Linked DNA regions of Cohaesibacter gelatinilyticus. The protein of the gene in region 1 binds, or shares a complex with, the protein of each later gene. Links are inferred from orthologs where the notes say so. Each region holds a gene or a part of one and is shown on either strand. Other genes may lie near its edges. The genes, in order: nusB and rpsJ.

Region 1 (6,074 bases):
AAGACAGATCTCCTATTCGCATTGTTCTTGATAGTAAGGGACGTATTCCACTCTCCACCAACTTGGTGAGGACAGCTGAAAGCGTTCCTACGTGGATAATTGCCAGTGGTCATATCTCGGCAGAAAAAGCGCTTGCACTGGAAGCGAGAGGCTGTAAGCTTTTGCTGACAGATCCGACCTCCCGCGGTCATGTGGATCTGGATCAGGCGCTGAAATTATTGGCCGAAGAGGGCATCAATACACTCTTCGCTGAGACCGGGGCAACGCTCGCCAAAGTGCTGCTTTCAAAACAATTGATTGATGAGTTCATCCTCTATCGCGGCGCAAACCCAATCGGGGAGGGTTTGCGGCCATTTGGCATCGATCCTCAGCAAGCCCTGATAAGGGCTGGTTTTTCTCTTGAACATCAGAGCGCGATGGGGCAAGACAGAGCTATGACTTTTGTGCGCAACGAACCACGTTTTTAAAGCACATCTCCCCAAGGTTGCCGCCACCCGCCACAGCTTGATGAGACAGGAATAGAAGATGTTTACAGGAATTGTCACCGATATCGGCGAAATCATCAAACTGGAAAAAATTCCTGCGGGGCAACGAGTTCGCATTGCAACCTCTTATGCACCTGATGGCATTGATCTGGGTGCATCCATTGCCTGTTCCGGTATTTGCCATACAGTGATTGAAAAAGGATCCTTGGATGATGGCCGGAACTATTTCGACGTGGAATCTGGCAAGGAAACCCTCGATCTGACCAATGCCGGCGAATGGCAAGAGGGCAAGAGGCTCAACCTCGAGCGCTCCCTTGGAATGGGGGATGAATTGGGAGGGCACCTTGTTCTCGGCCATGTGGATGGTCTGGCAGAAGTAATCGAGCGTGAAGATCATCCTGATTCCGTCTTTTTCAAGTTGCATGCGCCGGGGGAGTTTGCTCGTTTCATTGCCCAGAAAGGTTCCGTAGCGTTGGATGGTTGTTCGTTGACGGTCAATGATGTCGATGGGGATGATTTCACCATCTTCCTGATCCCGCACACTCTGGAGCAAACCACTTGGAACGAACGTCAGGTTGGGTCGACCATCAATCTCGAGGTTGATATGATGGCTCGCTATGTAGCTCGTCTTGCCGATTACACTCCTTCCAAATAAACCAATGAACAATATCTGGGAGTGAAACCATGATCTCTCGCATCACAATTAACACACCCGTTCTGTTTCAGGATGCTTTGCCGGACAGTGTTGATGTGGTGATTATCGGCGGCGGTGTGATTGGAATTTTTTCCGCACTCTATCTCGCCCGGCGGGGCAAGAAGGTCATCGTTTGTGAAAAAGGTCGAATAGCTGGCGAGCAGTCGTCGCGCAATTGGGGGTGGATCCGCCAGCATGGCCGCGATGAAGCAGAAGTGCCGATAGCAACACAAGCTCTGTCTCTCTGGCATGAGATCAATGAGGAAACCAACGGCGCCTGTGGTGTGAAAACTACGGGTGTTCAATATCTGGCTTCAACTGAATCCGAGATGCAAAAACTCGAAGAATGGCTGGACATTGCGCACAAATATGACATTCCTACCCGTCGCCTGACTGGTGACGAGGTTTTTACGAGCTTTGGCGGTCAATCAACAAATAAATGGGTTGGTGGTACGCTGACGGAGAATGATGCCAAGGGCGAGCCATGGCAGGCAGTACCATCTGTGGCAAAGTTTGCGCACGAGAAAGGTGTTCTCATACGTGAGAACTGCGCTGTGCGCGCCCTGGACATCGAAGCTGGTGTGCTTAAGGCGGTGGTGACGGAAGCAGGAACCATCAAAACAGAGCAGGCCATTTTGGCTGCAGGCGCGTGGTCGTCGCTCTTTGCTCGCGCACATGACATCAATATCCCCCAGCTTTGCGTAAAGTCTTCAGTCCTGCAAACTCAGGAAATGCCTGATTTTCATGCCCCCAACAGCACCGATGAAAAATTGGCATTGCGCCGTCGGGATGATGGCGGTTTTACACTTGCAGTCTCGGACGGTCATGATTTCTATCTCGGGCCAGACGCATTTCGTCATTTTGCATCCTATCTTGAGGTTATGAAAGATAGCTTTGCCGATACCAGCTTTCATCTGGCAGCACCAAGGGATTTCCCTGATGCCTGGGGCATAGCTCGCAGTTGGCCAAAGGAAGGACCATCTCCTTTTGAAGCGTGCCGTGTACTGGAACCAGAACCAAACCGGAAATTCTTGAAATTGATGCAGGAGCGTTGGTCTGAGCGTTTTCCAAAACTTGAAAAAGTGCAGATCAAGGAAGCCTGGGCCGGTATGATTGATGCGATGCCGGATGTTGTACCCATCGTTGATAGGGTGCCTCATTTGCAGGGATTGATCGTGGCAACGGGCATGAGCGGCCATGGCTTTGGCATTGGTCCCGGTATGGGGATGGCCATAGCCAAGATGATTTGTGGAGAGGCAGTGGATCATGATATGAGCCGTTTTCGCTTCAATCGTTTCTCAGATGGAAGCCGGTTGATCATGGGACCTGCTTTGTAGGAACACGGAGAACACAATTGCTGGTGAAATTGCTGAAAAACAAGTACAGGAAGCGATAGAAAACAGCTCTAAATGCTATTAAGGACTGGACTTTGCTGCTCGGACATGGTTTGACACGCCACCGCAGACGATTGGGTGAGTGACATGAGCGATTCAAAACCACATTTTCTGATTATCGAAGCTCGTTTTTACGACGACCTGGCCGATGAACTGGCGCGTGGCGCAATGGAGGCCTTTGAAGAGGCTGGCGCGACTTACGAACGCATTTCTGTGCCTGGTGTATTGGAAATTCCGGGCGCAATGTCCATGGCAATGCTCGCTGCCGAGAATGGTGGCGTTGTCTATGATGGCTTTGTAACCCTGGGTGTTGTGATCCGTGGTGAAACCACTCACTACGATATCGTTTCCAACGAGTCGGCTCGTGCTATCATGGACCTGTCTGTCGAAGGTTGCGTTGCTGTGGGTAACGGTATCCAGACGGTTGAGAATGGAGATCAAGCTTGGGCGCGTGCCAAGGTTGATGACAAAAACAAAGGCGGCGGTGCTGCCAAGGCTGCTTTGGCCATGGCTGAAATGCGCCAGAAATTCGGAATTGATGCATGAGCGATCAAGCCAACAACGAAACACCTGCCCGTAGCGCCAATCAGCGTGGCTCAGCCCGGCTCGGTGCTGTGCAAGCGCTCTATCAGATGGATGTTGGTGGAACATCTCTTTCCAAAGTTCTGGAGGAGTTTGAGCTATATCGTCTGGGTAAGGAATTGGATGAAGAACTCTATCTGCCCGCCGACATTGCTTATTTTCGGGATCTGGTAGCAGGGGTGGTAAAGCAGCAATTGGTTCTGGATCCGAAAATCCACACCGCTCTGGAAAAAGGCTGGCCTTTGGCGCGTATCGACACCACCTTGCGTGCGGTCATGCGTGCCGGTCTGTATGAGATGCTCTATCACAAGGACGTTCCAGCGCGCGTCATCATTACCGAATATGTTGATGTAGCCAAAGCCTTCTTTGAAGGGGACGAGCCACGTATCGTGAATGGCGTTTTGGATAATTTGGCCCGCGAAGTGCGTGAAGAAGAGCTGAAACCGCGTGACAAGACGTGACAGTGTATCACGAATAGGCAGTAGAAAAGACTTGGAGGCGGCTTCTCATGTGAAGTCGCCTTTGTCATATTCAGACTAGAAAAGTCATGAATAGATAGCAGCGATGGATTGGGCAGTATGGCTGATAAAAGACGAGGAGAAGCGGAGCTGATCGCTCATTATTTTGCGCCATTGGCCAGCGACAAAGAGGCTTTTGGTCTTAGGGATGATGCAGCGTTTCTCTCACCCCCTGCAGGATATGACCTCGTTGTGACCAAGGATCTGCTGATGGCAGACGTCCATTTCTTTGCCAATGATCCCCCAAGAAAAATCGCTCAAAAAGCCCTGCGTGTGAATCTTTCAGATTTGGCGGCAAAAGGAGCAAAGCCCTATGGCTATCTTTTAGGATTGGGGCTTCCCAATGACTGGAAGGAGGATTGGCTTGTGGATTTCGTGTCGGGGCTTGGTAGCGATCAGAAAGAATATGACTTTATACTTTTGGGTGGAGATACTGTTAAAAGTCCTGAGCGATTGAGCCTTTCCGTTACGGCTTTGGGGTTGGTGCCTACAGGTTCTCGCATCGTGCGACCCAAAGCAAAAGTCGGTGACAGTCTCTATATGAGCGGAACATTGGGTGATGCCGCTCTTGGTCTATTGGGGCGTTTGGGTAAACTTCCAGCAGGGATGAGCGAGGATGATGCGAACTATCTGCGAAATCGCTATTGGTTGCCAGAGCCACGTACTCAACTTGCAGAAATCCTGCAATCATATGTTCATGCTGCGATGGATATCTCGGATGGTCTGCTCGGCGATGCTGAAAAGATGGCGAAAGCCTGTGGAGCCAAGGCGCATATTTATACGGATCAAGTGCCATTGTCAGGAGCAGCAAAGGCCGTACTCGAATTGGATGAAAAACTGATATCAGTGATCCTATCGGGTGGTGATGATTACGAACTGCTAATGGCAGTATCAGAGGAAAATGAACAAGCATTTTTGAATCATGTGTCTCAGCAGGCTGTTTCGGTAACAAAGATCGGTAGGCTCGAAACAGGTGAGGGTCTCGAATTGTCTTCAAACAAGTTGACACTATCCGATAGTGCACCCTTGTCTTTTGAGCATTTCTGAAAGCCCAATAGACACCGCTCAAGATAGTTTGCAGTTTTCAATTTGATTGATGGCAATTTTCGAAAATTTTGAGGCTTGCTTTCTCGATTGGCAATCGGCAGACTGTGGCCCTTCCTATGAGTCACAGTACGCTGATATATATACAGCCCTGCAATGTGAGATCCATAAATGACAATCGATGTAATCGATGATCGCCTGGCCAGGCGAAACAGTTTTATTCTTGCCGGTGCTCAGTCTTTTGCAGGTTCCATCCCCGCGATCGTCGTCGCCATGGGTGGACTGACTGGGCACTATTTGCTGGGGGCTGACAAATCTCTGGCGACGTTGCCTGTTTCTACCTTCGTTGCCGGGACTGCTATTGGTATCTATCCGGCAGCTTTTCTGATGAAACATTTCGGGCGACGAAATGGCTTTATCATCGGTGCACTATTTAGCCTGTTTTCTGGTATTTTGTCTTGGTATGCAATCATGCAAGGCAATTTCGCATTATTCAGTTTTTCAACTAGTTTAACCGGTTTTGCCACCGCCTTTACTCAACAATATCGTTTTGCAGCGGCGGATACAGCCAGTGATACATTCCGCCCCAAAGCGATTTCCTGGGTGATGACTGGCGGAGTACTGGCCGCCATCATTGGGCCCCAGACAATCATCTACACCAAGGATTTGTTTGATCCTATCCTTTTTGCCGGTGCGTTCCTTGCTCAGAGTGCTCTGGCAATATTTGCTATCTTGATTTTGATGGGACTGAAATTCCCGCCAAAACAAACCAAAGAGCAGAAACAGGGGGGACGTCCTCTTCTTGAAATCATCACCCAGTTCCGCTTTATCGTGGCGGCCACTTGTGCTGCATTTTCCTATGCGCTTATGAGCTTCGTGATGACCGCATCTCCTTTGGCTATGGTGGCTTGTAATCATAGTCAGGAAGATGCTGCTCTGGCCATTCAATGGCATGTGCTGGGTATGTATTTGCCAAGTTTCTTTACGGGCAATCTGATCCAGAAATTTGGCAAGGAAAAGGTTGTTGCTGCTGGCCTGTTTCTGCTTGCCTCTTGCTCGGTTGTGGCGCTGATGGGGATCGAGCTCAGCCATTTCTGGATTGCTCTGGTCTTGCTGGGTGTTGGTTGGAATTTCGGATTCATTGGAGCCACGGCTATGGTCACCGATTGTTACCAGCCAACAGAACGTGCCAAAGTCCAGGCAACAAATGATTTTTTGGTTTTTGGTGTTGTTACGATTGCTTCTTTTTCCTCCGGCTCTGTCTTGAATGCCTGGGGATGGGAAAAGCTCAATCTCATCATGTTCCCTGTTGTTGCACTTTGTTTGGCCTTGCTGGCCTTACAATGGGTGCGTAACA
Region 2 (6,012 bases), 810 kb from region 1 along the record:
TTTCTTAACATCACGAGCAATGCGCTTGGATGAGAAAGTCAAATCAGCCAGAGCTGTATCGACTTTCTTACCGCGAATCATTGCAGCGACAAGGTTCAGTTTCTGGGGAGAAACACGAAGCATACGGCTTACTGCCTTTGCTTCATTGTCTTTCAATACGCGTGCGCGTTTTGCCTTACCCATTATTTCCTCCGAGCCTTTTTATCAGCACCATGACCGTAGTAGGTGCGGGATGGAGAAAATTCACCGAACTTGTGTCCCACCATCTCTTCAGAGATGAGGACAGGTACATGTTTCTGGCCGTTATACACACCAAAGGTGAGTCCAACGAAGTGAGGCAAAATGGTAGAGCGACGGCTCCACGTTTTGATCACTTCGTTGCGGCCGGAAGCGCGAACCTTGTCTGCCTTCTTCAGAAGGTATCCGTCTACAAACGGACCTTTCCAAACAGAACGTGCCATCGGTTAACCCTTATTTCTTGCGCTGATGACGACTACGAACAATAAACTTGTCGGTCGTCTTGTTGCTGCGAGTACGCTTACCCTTGGTAGGCTTACCCCATGGAGAAACAGGATGACGGCCACCAGAAGTACGGCCTTCACCACCACCATGTGGGTGATCTACTGGGTTCATAGCAACACCACGCACCTCTGGACGTTTACCCAACCAGCGGGAACGACCAGCTTTACCGTGATTAATGTTCGAATGCTCGGGGTTGGATACAGCACCGACGCTTGCCATGCAAGTGCCAAGTACCAATCTTGTCTCCCCGGAGTTCAAACGAATGATCGCATAACCCTGATCACGACCCACCAACTGTGCATAAGCCCCGGCAGAACGGGCGATCTGACCACCTTTACCAGGCTTCAGCTCGACATTGTGGATGATCGTGCCAACTGGCATGTTCGCCAAAGGCATTGCGTTGCCCGGCTTGATGTCAGCAGATTCGCTGGCAATCACCTTGTCCCCTGCAGCAATACGCTGTGGAGCCAGAATGTATGCCTGCTCACCATCTGCATAATTCACCAGTGCGATGAATGCAGAACGGTTAGGATCATATTCCAGACGCTCAATCGTGCCTTCTACGTCAAACTTGCGACGCTTGAAGTCGATCATGCGGTAGGTACGTTTATGACCACCGCCGCGGCGGCGGGACGTAATACGACCTGTGTTGTTGCGGCCACCAGACTTGGTCAAACCTTCAGTGAGTTTCTTGACCGGCTTGCCCTTCCAAAGGCCAGAACGATCAACAATCACCAATTGGCGCTGTCCAGGGCTAGTGGGTTTAAAGGTCTTGAGTGCCATGACTTCAGCCTATCCCAAAATTCCTTAAAGACCAGTCGTGACGTCGATTGACTGACCATCTTCGAGGGTCACAATCGCTTTTTTCACGTCTACCTGCTTGCCGACAATGCCTTTGAAACGCTTCACTTTACCCTTACGGACCAAAGTGTTAACGCTTTTGACTTTGACAGAAAACAGCGCTTCAACAGCGGCCTTGATTTCTGGTTTAGTCGCATCCTGGGATACATTGAAAACAACCTTGTCCTGTTCGGACTGAATGGTTGCCTTCTCAGTAATCACTGGGCTGCGGATGATATCGTAATGACGAAGGTTGGTCATTTGAACCGTTCCTCCAGAGCATCGACTGCGGCCTTGGTCAGAACCAGAGTGTCGCGACGCAGAACATCAAGAACATTGATGCCCTGAACTGGCAACACATCGATACCGACGATATTGCGAGCAGCTTTAGCAAAGTTGCTATCGACTTCCTGACCAGCAATGAACAATGCGTTCTCGATGCCAAGACCTTTAACCTGTGCAGAAACTGCAGCAGTCTTAGGTGCATCAGCCTTCACATCATCAAGAATGATCAGAGATTCATTCTTCAACTTGGAAGACAGAGCATGTTTCAGCGCCAGCGCACGAACTTTCTTTGGCAGCGCAATCGCATGATCGCGAACAACTGGACCAAAGGCACGACCACCACCACGGAACTGAGGCACTTTCTTGTTGCCGTGACGAGCGCCACCGGAGCCCTTCTGGCGAAGGTACTTCTTGGTGGTGCCAGTGATTTCAGCACGTGTCTTGGTCTTATGGGTGCCGGACATCCGTTTCATCTGTTGATAACGAACCATACGGGCCAGAATATCGGCACGTGGCTCAAGACCAAAGACTTCATCAGAAACGGATACAGAACCCGCATCCTTACCATCGAGGGTTTTAACTTGCAGTTCCATTATTCTTCGCCCTCCTTAGCAGCAGCTTCAGCTGCACGGACAGCGCCAGGAACAGGTGCCTCGGCAGGACGCGCACGTTTTACCGCATCCTTGATCAGGATCCAGCCGCCTTTGGAACCAGGAACAGCGCCCTGAACCAAAACCAGACCACGCTCAGCGTCGGTCTTGACGACCTTCAGGTTCTGGGTGGTGACACGGGTAGCACCCATGTGACCGGCCATCTTCTTACCTTTGAAGACCTTACCAGGATCCTGACACTGACCGGTAGAACCGTGAGCACGGTGGGAGATGGAGTTACCGTGCGTTGCACGACCACCACCAAAGTTGTGACGCTTCATGGAACCGGCAAAACCTTTACCGATAGAAGTACCAACAACATCCACATGCTGACCAGCTACATAATGATCCGCAGTCAGCTCGGAACCAACCTCAATGAGGTTGTCTTCGCTTACACGGAACTCAGCCACTTTACGTTTCGGCTCAACTTTAGCCACTGCAAAGTGGCCGCGCATCTGCTTCGAAACGTTTTTAACTTTGGCTTTACCTACACCCAACTGAAGTGCAGTATAACCATTTTTTTCTACAGTTCGCTGAGCAACAACCTGGCAATTCTCAACTTTGAGAACCGTCACTGGTACATGTTCACCAGTTTCGGTATAAATGCGGGTCATTCCCAACTTCTGTGCGATCACACCAGAACGCATGGCTACTCTCGCCTTTCGCTCAAGTTAGAGCTTAATTTCAACGTCCACACCGGCCGCAAGATCAAGCTTCATGAGGGCATCAACCGTCTGCGGGGTCGGGTCGATAATATCGAGAAGACGCTTATGCGTGCGGATCTCGAACTGCTCACGGCTTTTCTTATTTACGTGCGGCGAACGGTTGACAGTGAACTTCTCGATCCGTGTTGGCAGCGGAACCGGGCCGCGAACATTGGCGCCGGTACGTTTCGCAGTGGAAACAATTTCCTTAGCCGAAGTATCAAGAATGCGGTGGTCGAATGCCTTGAGGCGGATTCGAATATTCTGACCGTTCATAATTTAATCCTCAAAAGACCGGGGTGCATCTGGATGCATCCTTATGCACCCCTGCCCTAATGATTACTCGACGATAGAACCGACGATGCCGGCACCTACGGTACGGCCACCTTCGCGGATAGCGAAGCGCAGCTTTTCTTCCATAGCGATTGGCACGATCAGCTCAACATTCATCTCGACGTTATCGCCAGGCATAACCATCTCGGTACCTTCGTTCAGGGTAACAACACCCGTCACGTCAGTGGTACGGAAATAGAATTGTGGACGATAGTTGGTGAAGAACGGAGTATGACGACCGCCTTCTTCTTTCGTCAGGATGTAAGCTTCTGCTTTGAACTTGGTGTGTGGAGTAACGGAAGCTGGTGCACACAGAACCTGGCCACGCTCGACATCTTCACGCTTGGTACCACGCAGGAGAACACCAACATTGTCACCAGCTTCACCGCTATCAAGCAGCTTGCGGAACATTTCAACACCGGTACAGGTGGTTTTCTGGGTGTCTTTGATACCGACGATCTCAATCTCGTCACCAACATTGATCACGCCACGCTCAACACGACCGGTTACCACAGTACCACGACCAGAGATGGAGAATACATCTTCGATAGGCAGCAGGAATGGCAGATCCTTTGGACGCTCTGGAGTTGGGATATAATCGTCAACAGCAGCCATCAGTTCCATGATTGCTTCACGGCCGATTGCAGCGTCACGGTTCTCAACAGCAGCAAGAGCAGAACCTTTTACGATAGGAATATCGTCGCCTGGGAACTCGTAAGAATCCAGCAGTTCGCGAACTTCCATTTCAACAAGCTCAAGCAGCTCTTCGTCATCAACCTGATCAACTTTGTTCAGGAACACTACCAGAGCAGGAACACCAACCTGACGGGCAAGCAGGATGTGCTCACGCGTCTGTGGCATTGGGCCGTCAGCTGCAGAACAAACCAGGATAGCACCGTCCATCTGAGCAGCACCGGTGATCATGTTCTTCACATAGTCAGCGTGACCTGGACAGTCAACGTGAGCATAGTGACGGTTCTCTGTCTCATACTCAACGTGAGCAGTAGAGATCGTGATGCCGCGAGCTTTCTCTTCTGGCGCACCGTCAATCTCATCATAAGCCTTAGCCTCAGCACCGCCCTTTTCAGCAAGGGTCATGGTGATAGCTGCGGTCAGGGTGGTTTTACCATGGTCAACGTGACCAATCGTGCCGATGTTTACATGCGGCTTATTACGTTCAAACTTTTCCTTAGCCATAGGAAATAGCTCCAGTTTAGAATTTCATTAAGTGCGTGAAGCGTGAGGTTTAGGCATATTTTGCCTGAACCTCGTCTGCAACGGCCTGCGGCACTTGTGAATAGTGATCAAACACCATGGAATACTGAGCACGACCCTGGGACATGGAACGAAGATTGTTCACATACCCAAACATGTTCGCCAGTGGAACCATGGCAGTGATGACGGTTACAACACCACGAGCTTCAGTGCCGGAAATCTGACCGCGGCGAGAGTTGATGTCACCGATGATGTCACCCATATATTCTTCAGGGGTAACAACTTCGACTTTCATCATTGGCTCAAGCAGCTTTGGACCAGCGGCACGACAACCTTCGCGGAAGCCCGCGCGAGAAGCGATCTCAAAGGCAAGAACGCTGGAGTCAACGTCATGGTATGCACCATCAGTCAGCTCAACTTTCACGTCTACCATTGGGAAGCCAGCGATAGGACCAGAGGTCATAACGGACTGGACGCCCTTCTCAACACCAGGGATGTATTCTTTTGGAACGTTACCACCGACAATAGAGCTCTTGAATTCGAAACCAGCGCCTGGCTCGTTTGGCTCAATTGTCAATTTCACGCGAGCGAACTGACCAGAACCACCAGATTGTTTCTTGTGGGTGTAGTCAATGTTCTCAGAGCGAGAAATGGTTTCGCGGTAAGCAACCTGCGGAGCACCAATTTGCGCTTCCACCTTGAATTCACGTTTCATACGATCAACAAGAATATCAAGATGCAGCTCACCCATACCAGCGATAATGGTCTGACCGGATTCTTCGTCAGTCTTCACGCGGAAGGATGGATCCTCGGCAGCCAGACGATTCAGGGCAAGACCCATCTTCTCCTGGTCGGCCTTGGTTTTAGGCTCAACAGCAATTTCGATAACTGGATCCGGGAATTCCATACGTTCCAGAATAACCGGGCGCAGTGGATCACACAGAGTATCACCAGTTGTAGTGTCTTTCAAACCAGCGATCGCAACGATGTCACCAGCATGTGCCTGCTTGATGTCCTCACGAGAGTTGGAGTGCATCTGAAGCATACGACCAACGCGCTCGCGCTTTTCCTTCACGGTATTGAGAACGGACGTACCAGTCTCAAGAGTACCGGAATAGATGCGGCAGAAAGTCAAGGAACCTACAAACGGGTCGTTCATGATCTTGAACGCCAGCATGGAGAACGGCTCTTCGTCAGACGCTTCGCGAGTGGTTTCCTCTTCGGTCTTAACATCAACGCCCTTGATGGCTTCAATTTCGACCGGGCTAGGCAGATAGTCTACCACTGCGTCAAGCAAAGGCTGAACACCTTTGTTCTTGAACGCGGTACCACAGAGGATAGGAACAAACTCGTTGGCAATGGTGCCCTTGCGGATCAGTTCCATGATCTTTTCATTGGATGGCTCATCACCCTCCAAATAGGCTTCCATCGCTTCTTCGTCGCATTCAACAACACTCTCAATA

The links.
Region 2: the proteins of nusB (region 1) and rpsJ are in contact, whole or in part, in a solved structure (PDB 3D3B), measured with the Escherichia coli proteins. The link is inferred for Cohaesibacter gelatinilyticus from one-to-one orthologs.

What each region holds. Positions count from the first base shown.
Region 1 is NZ_OBEL01000001.1:971,165-977,238, forward strand. What follows is about bases 2,055-4,865. They hold nusB (transcription antitermination factor NusB), read left to right. Parts: upstream 2,055-3,115; coding sequence 3,116-3,616; downstream 3,617-4,865. Other genes in these bases: CRO57_RS04355 (NAD(P)/FAD-dependent oxidoreductase), read left to right, coding at 2,055-2,516; ribH (6,7-dimethyl-8-ribityllumazine synthase), read left to right, coding at 2,661-3,119; thiL (thiamine-phosphate kinase), read left to right, coding at 3,734-4,720. Outside these bases: bifunctional diaminohydroxyphosphoribosylaminopyrimidine deaminase/5-amino-6-(5-phosphoribosylamino)uracil reductase RibD, read left to right, coding at 1-467; CRO57_RS04350 (riboflavin synthase), read left to right, coding at 526-1,140; more of CRO57_RS04355, read left to right, coding at 1,170-2,054; CRO57_RS04375 (MFS transporter), read left to right, coding at 4,889-6,074. UniProt on the Escherichia coli protein: Part of the processive rRNA transcription and antitermination complex (rrnTAC). The complex forms an RNA-chaperone ring around the RNA exit tunnel of RNA polymerase (RNAP).
Region 2 is NZ_OBEL01000001.1:1,779,738-1,785,749, forward strand. Bases 1,624-4,372 are described here. They hold rpsJ (30S ribosomal protein S10), read right to left. Parts: upstream 3,278-4,372; coding sequence 2,969-3,277; downstream 1,624-2,968. Other genes in these bases: rplD (50S ribosomal protein L4), read right to left, coding at 1,624-2,240; rplC (50S ribosomal protein L3), read right to left, coding at 2,240-2,944; tuf (elongation factor Tu), read right to left, coding at 3,341-4,372. Also shown: rplV (50S ribosomal protein L22), read right to left, coding at 1-183; rpsS (30S ribosomal protein S19), read right to left, coding at 183-461; rplB (50S ribosomal protein L2), read right to left, coding at 472-1,305; CRO57_RS07995 (50S ribosomal protein L23), read right to left, coding at 1,330-1,623; more of rplD, read right to left, coding at 1,620-1,623; more of tuf, read right to left, coding at 4,373-4,531; fusA (elongation factor G), read right to left, coding at 4,581-6,012. UniProt on the Escherichia coli protein: Involved in the binding of tRNA to the ribosomes. Part of the processive rRNA transcription and antitermination complex (rrnTAC). The complex forms an RNA-chaperone ring around the RNA exit tunnel of RNA polymerase (RNAP).